2 regions of the Desulfosporosinus sp. genome follow, and region 1 is predicted to be linked to the other one. Evidence: riboswitches for the same ligand, from Rfam matches in the RefSeq annotation. Region 1 holds a riboswitch; the other holds the start of a gene.
The links. A riboswitch is a leader RNA that binds a small molecule or an ion and turns the genes downstream of it on or off. The one in region 1 is predicted to bind cyclic di-AMP.
Positions count from the first base shown of each region.

Region 2: linked by a shared signal. The riboswitch ahead of HGJ98_RS05275 (C40 family peptidase) and the one ahead of HGJ98_RS18320 (NlpC/P60 family protein) in region 1 are both predicted to bind cyclic di-AMP.

Region 1 is NZ_JABZFS010000077.1:5,124-8,537, forward strand. Features, by position in the region: gene HGJ98_RS18300 (methyltransferase) at 1-664, opposite strand, end outside; gene HGJ98_RS18305 (hypothetical protein) at 691-939, opposite strand; gene HGJ98_RS18310 (hypothetical protein) at 993-1,142, opposite strand; gene HGJ98_RS18315 (hypothetical protein) at 1,172-1,300, opposite strand; cyclic di-AMP (ydaO/yuaA leader) riboswitch at 1,347-1,483, shown strand; gene HGJ98_RS18320 (NlpC/P60 family protein) at 1,485-2,936, shown strand; gene HGJ98_RS18325 (biotin/lipoate A/B protein ligase family protein) at 3,078-3,414, opposite strand, start outside.
Region 2 is NZ_JABZFS010000022.1:4,761-8,174, forward strand. Features, by position in the region: gene HGJ98_RS05270 (PFL family protein) at 1-833, shown strand, start outside; cyclic di-AMP (ydaO/yuaA leader) riboswitch at 1,222-1,362, shown strand; gene HGJ98_RS05275 (C40 family peptidase) at 1,367-2,164, shown strand; gene HGJ98_RS05280 (hypothetical protein) at 2,193-2,384, shown strand; gene uvrC (excinuclease ABC subunit UvrC) at 2,531-3,414, opposite strand, start outside.

The DNA.
Region 1 (3,414 bases):
TGACTCCCTTCATCACTGGATGCGCCTTAACTACTGCCATCCCGAGTAATCCAGGTCCCCCTCCAAGATCGAGCATCTTTCTAAAACCTTCAAATTCAGGCAGGGATGAAGCAAGAGCTGCAATTTCAGTTGCTCTGCCTCCTTTTTGAGCACCTTTCACCAATTCGGTGTAGTCACCGAACAACTCAGATACATCGTTTTCCTCCCTGTTCCCACATTTGCTATTTGGACCTTCCTTTACAAGTTTTACGATTTCAATATCCTCAAAACCGGTAGTCATGCAGGTGACTTTAAGGTGCTCTCCAATAAACATTTCCTGGCTTCTTACCAGATATTTTTTTGACAGTGCAGTATTATCATAGAATTCATCACTTTTTTTCAGCAATCCCATGGCTGTTAGTGAATCCAATAAGTATGAGGTATTCTTTGGGTGCAATCCAAGTCGTACCGCGACATCATTATAAGTTTTGTTTTCTTCCAGTTCTGAAAACAAGTCTAGCTCAATAGCTGCTAACAATATTTTGGTATACATCGGTGCATAAATCATATCAAGTAGTATCTTTACGTCTTTATCAATCTTTGGCAATTTTCTCACCCAAATTCCCCTTTCTATCTCCACTACATATTCTATAACTTGCTTTCGTGGCGATAAATTGCTTACCATCATGTTTCACATTGCTTGATGCTTTTCTACCTGATTGAGCTGCTGTGGTTATTCCCCCCCAAACCTCTACCCATTGACCAGCCATATATTTGTAGGAGCGCCTTTATTATATTGGCATTGGGTTTACGTCCCTGCATAGCACCCATCCAATTCCCAGTATATCTCTCACGCGTCAAAGGCGTGGTAACATCAATAACTTCTACTCTATCCCTAAAGCCAACATGGTAACGAGAGATGATGTCGATTACCTTCTTGCCACAACGTTCCTTTTCCATTCTATAGCGGTCAGGACTGGAAGCGACTTCTTTCCACCAACGGTAATCGGAATCTAAAAAACTGTTATAGCGCTCTTCCCTTTGGGTGCAGCATGGGGGTCATAGAATTTATTATGAACGGTAATTTTACCATTCATTCTAGCATAGCACCCAGCTGTAAGACCCGCGACGCCACCGCCGATAATTATGAGCGATGGTTCCATAAGACACTCTTCCCCTTACATGCTATTTCTCACTCTGCATATTCGTCCTTCGTAGTACCACACTTCAACATCTTTCTTAAAAATCCTTCCAATTGAATGATCCCTACTTCATAAGATTGTATCTGTTCAAATCCCCAAATTCCATATATTTCATTCATTTATTTTAGAGGACATTTGCATATTATGTCGAATATCTAACGTTGATAATAATAAAAGCTGAATCTAGGCCACCTAGAACGGGGGATATTTTTTTGGGGTGAATCGCGTACCATACGCATAGGGCTTACACCTTGTTGCCCGAATCCGTCAACTAACCTCGTAAGCTAAGAAAGGTTAGAAAATATGCATTTGTCTCCAGTACTGTCGCGGTTAAAAGACACCGTGTTAATCCGAGTTAAGGATATTAATAACTTCTTTCACAATAAGCAAAAAATTTCCTGGAAATCACCCCGGGTAATCGGCACCTTATCGATTACAATTATGCTTACTGGTGGGCTTACCTATTATCTGTCGACAACCACTTCTGCGGCTGCAGTTATGATTAACGGTCAACAAATTGGTTTAGTTCAAAATGTCAATTCTGGGAAAACTCTTGTTGAAACAATCCTGAAACAACAAGGTGAGCCGTTTGGACTGACTGCTAGGACCCATGACCAAATTGACTATGAACGTGTTAGGGTTAAATCAGACGTCTATAATGAATCAACTTTAAGTGAAGATACATTACAAGAAAAATTAAAGTTTTATCTTGAGGGTTATAAGTTAGAGGTGAATGGGTCAGTTATAGCATTCTTACCTAGCAAAGAAGATGCCGAGAAAGTTCTTAAAGATTATGAAGAGTATTATGTAAAACCAAGTGATGAAAATAAGGTGACTTCCGTTAATTTTGCCGAAGAGGTTAGTATCGAAGTGACAGAAGTTAAACCAGAAGAAATGAAAAAGTTTGATGACACTTACAAAATGTTAATGAACGGTAAAATAGCAACCAAGGAATATACTGTCCAGGCCAATGATTCTTGGTGGCTTATAGCCCGTAAAAACGACATGTTAACGGATGAAGTATTGGCTGGAAATCCAGGAGCGAACGAAGATACCAAATTGCAGCCTGGCCAAATTATCAAACTTGTTTCAACTACTCCTTATCTTACAGTCGTAAGTGAGGGAACATATTCAGGTTCAGAAACAATCCCCTATGATGTCGTCACAAAAACTGATAAGAGTTTAAGAGTTGGACAAACAAAAGTCATTGAACAAGGAAGTAATGGCTCAAAATTAGTTACTTATTCCTATGTACAAAAGAATGGTATTGATGTTACCAAACAAGTATTAGATGAAAAAATCGTGAAAGCACCTGTCAATCAGGTCGTTGCTAAAGGGCCCAGTAGTCAGCCTGTAACTGTAGCTTATGGTGTCTCGCGTGGAAGCAGCGGCGGCTCTTCATCATTAATAAATAGGGCACTTAGCTTGCAAGGTACGTCCTATGTGTTTGGTGGAACAACAAAAAATGGTTTTGATTGTTCGGGTTTCACTAAATATGTCTACTCGGGCTCAGGGATATCCCTTCCTCGTACATCTTATGCACAATTCGCCTCGGGTACTGCAGTAAGCAAAAACAACCTTCAATCAGGCGATTTAGTCTTCTTTTCCACCTATGCTAAAGGCGCTTCTCATGTCGGGATTTATATCGGTGGTGGAAATTTTGTTCACGCCAGTAACCCTGGCAGCGGTGTTAAAACATCTAGCCTAAATGATAGCTTTTACTCCTCCCGTTATCTTGGAGCACGCAGATACTAGAGAAGAAGAATACTATACAAAGAGCAACAGCCAATGCTGTTGCTCTTTGTCTTTTTTTAACTGACCACTTTACCGGAAATATTAGCGGGACCACTAATGGTTATTGTCCCTTGAGCAGTGCAGTCAATAATGTACATCACTTTAGCGTTTCATTGTCCACTCCTGTGAGTTGTATTTTTCGACCAACTGTTCCGACTTTAGTTTCTCTTCCTCAGTCAAAACCGAAGGTACAAGTTTTATACCCATAATCTCTTCAAATCCTAAACATAGTTCTCTTTCTAACTCATCAATCGTCACTGGCCGCATCCATACTTCATCTAGGGCGCAAGCTTTGGCCTTAAAGCTCTTAATCAGACGCTGACGGACTTCTTCGTTTGGAAGCTTTAAGAGCCTAAATAGAAGTTCCGTATCAAAATGCAAGATAATTGAGCCATGTTGCAAAAGCATTCCGTCTCTGCGCATCTGGGCACTTCCTACA
Region 2 (3,414 bases), on a different contig from region 1:
CTGCAGACAGTGATGGTATAGCGGCTGCAAAACTAGTGGTCTTCTGTAATGCACCAGAGGATAATCCTTTCATGGCAGGGGCTTTTCACGGCGTAGGAGAACCGGATTGTGTTATCAATGTCGGTGTAAGTGGGCCAGGAGTTGTAGCAAAGGTTGTCAAAGAATATCCAGAAGCAGATTTTAGCGAGCTTTCTAATCTGATTAAACAAACCTCTTTCAAAATAACCCGTATGGGTGAGTTAATAGGGCGTGCTGCCTCGAAGTCCTTAAGTGTTCCTTTCGGAATTGTAGACCTTTCCTTGGCACCAACACCTGCTATAGGAGACAGTGTTGCCGAAATACTTGAGAATATGGGACTTGAACGATGCGGTACACATGGTACTACAGCAGCCTTGGCTTTACTCAATGATGCCGTTAAAAAGGGAGGAGCGATGGCTTCGTCTCATGTTGGAGGGTTGAGTGGAGCTTTTATTCCTGTTTCAGAGGATGCAGGAATGGTAAGGGCTGTCGAAGAAGGAGCATTGACCCTGGATAAGTTGGAAGCCATGACTTGTGTTTGTTCTGTTGGTCTAGATATGATTGCCTTGCCAGGTGACGTAAGTTCAGAAACGATTTCGGCTATCATTGCGGATGAAGCAGCAATAGGGATGATTAATAAGAAAACAACTGCCGTTCGAGTGATCCCTGCAATCGGTAAGAAGGCTGGAGATCGGGTAGAATTCGGAGGGCTTTTAGGAGGAGCACCAGTCATTGCCATCCATCCCTATTCTTCAAACATGTTTGTTCGCCGTGGAGGGCGAATACCAGCGCCGATTATCAGTCTCACAAACTAATCAATTTTATTGTGATTTAGGGAAAAGACCTCTTTTTAAGGAGGTCTTTTTTATTATTTAACCGGCCACCTCTATATGAATGCCAATTTAATACTTATAACTTTATGAGATAAATGGAGCCTAATGCTGTGGCTTTGGACATCAAGAAGAGGATAGAAATGGTCTCTGAGGAATATAATGGATGAATGTATCGTCCAAATAAGGATACACTGTTATAGGGGTTTTGAGTGGACAACCCCATAGCAATATAAAAGAGGGTGCAGGTTCTTACCCCTAGAAGGATTTTAGGTGTGATAATCCTCGTAAAAATGGGGATTTTCTTATATAAAGGGATTAATTACCTTAACTAAAATGCAGGACATTTTCTGTTTGTCTCGAATATTATTATTTATAGTAAGAGCTGAATCCAAAGCCTATCCTTTGGAGCGGGGGATTATTTTGGGGTGAATCACGTTGCCTTTCACGTGTAGGGCTAACACCTACTGCCCGAATCCGTCAACTAACCTCGTAAGCTAAGAAAGGTGGACAAATCCTTGGTAGTTTTCTCATCTACACGAAAGTGGTTGGGAAGCGTTTCTTTAGCAGGCCTGCTTTTAGCTAGTAGCTTACCGGCATTAGCTTCAAATGAGATTAATTCAACAAAAAGTGAGACCGCGTTGAAGCCTTTGCTGACAGCTTCTACTATTTCGGCCAAGGAAACTTATACTCAAACGGTGCGCAAGCAAATGCAATGGATCCCTAACCCTGTAGAAACGAAGATAAGTGTGGAAAATACAGCCACACCTGAAGAATCAGTTCCAAATCCAGTCGCTGTTGCAAAAATAGTAGCTGAACCTACAATAAAGGTCCAAACCCAGAAAAAAGAACAACCTACTAAGAGCATTACAAAACCAATTCAAGTCGCAACTGCAGTTGCACCCAAGCCAAAGGCAAAAGCCACTCCCACACCAAAGCCACAAATATCTCGTTCAAGCAGCTCTACCCTTGTAGATAATGCTCAAAGCCTTCAAGGTGTAGCTTACGTCTATGGAGGAACCAGCAAGAGAGGCTTTGATTGTTCGGGATATACTCAATATGTCTTTAAGGGCTCAGGTATTTCCTTGCCGAGGACATCTCAAGAGCAATTTAATGTGGGGTCAAGTGTTAAGAAGGACCAACTACAAACAGGTGATTTAGTATTCTTTACGACCTATGCTAAGGGAGCGTCACACGTTGGCATTTATGTCGGCGGTGGTAAATTTATTCATGCATCCAATAGCGGCGTTCGTACTACAAGCCTTAGTGATAGCTATTATGCAAATCGTTATCTTGGCGCTCGTCGCGTTAACTAGGACGGGTATTTATTATGGCTGAACCTATTTGAAGAAAAAAGTACAGCATGGACTTTTTAGAGTTCTTGCTGTACTTTTTGTTACTATCAGACCCCTATGTCGCTTTGCGGCAGCAACTCAAGGGCAGTGTCATCCTGAAGGAGGCACGACTGAAGGATCTAGATTCTTCGCTATCGCTCAGGATGACATTAACCTAAACTTATTTTCAGGGCAGCGGTAACCAGGGGATTGGTTTGAATTTTATACATTCGCCGCCTGGTTTAGTTATGGAGTATGACGAATTATGAATATAATAATCCGTTAATGAGCAATTGCGAGTTCGTTTGAAGTAACACTTACGACATAATTCCACTCGGTAGTTTAGGATCAACGGAGTCCCCCCTTATGGTCTTCCTTTAAAGAATTTGTACAAAAGTATTCATGGATGGTCGTAGCAGCGTTTTGAGGCAGTCCGGCTGCTTGAAGCTCCTCAATACTTGCTTGCTGAATGTCCTCAAGGGATGAAAAGTGACGTAATAGGCTCTGTTTGCGTTTTGGTCCGATACCTGAGATGTTATCAAGGGCAGAGAGGGTCATATTTTTTGCCCGCTGTTGTCTATGAAAGGTAATGGCAAAACGATGGACTTCGTCCTGAATTCTATTGAGCAGAAAGAATGTAGGATGGTTTCTAGTTAAAGGGACCTGAGTCCCAGACTGATCGATAAGCCCATGAGTTTGATGACGGTCATTTTTAACCATTCCAGCAACTGGAATTACTAGGTTTAATTCCTTTAAAGCCATTAAAGCTGCTTTGATTTGCCCCTTACCACCGTCAACTAAAATTAGATTTGGAAGAAGTTCTTTCTCCGAAACTAGCCTTGCATATCTGCGCCGAACAACTTGTTTCATGGCAGCAGTATCATCAAATGTCTCCATCGGTTGTATTTTAAACTTACGATATCCTCTGCGCTGAGGTTTACCTTCGACGAATTGTACCATACCGGCAACGGTATGAGTCCCTGCAATGTTTGAAATATCAAAAGCTTCTATGCGGCTGGGACATGGGATCCCTAAGAGTTCCCCAAGTGTTGCTAAAGCTTGATGGTTATCATTTTGTTGGTTTACCTCAAGGGTAATTTGGTCGTGAAGGGTGGTCTGGGCATTAGTCATTGCCATCTGGATCAATTCTCGCTTCTTGCCTTTCAGTGGTACGTTAATTGGAAATAGCTTGGATAAGACTAGAGACTCGATAGACGGAAGCAAAATCTCCT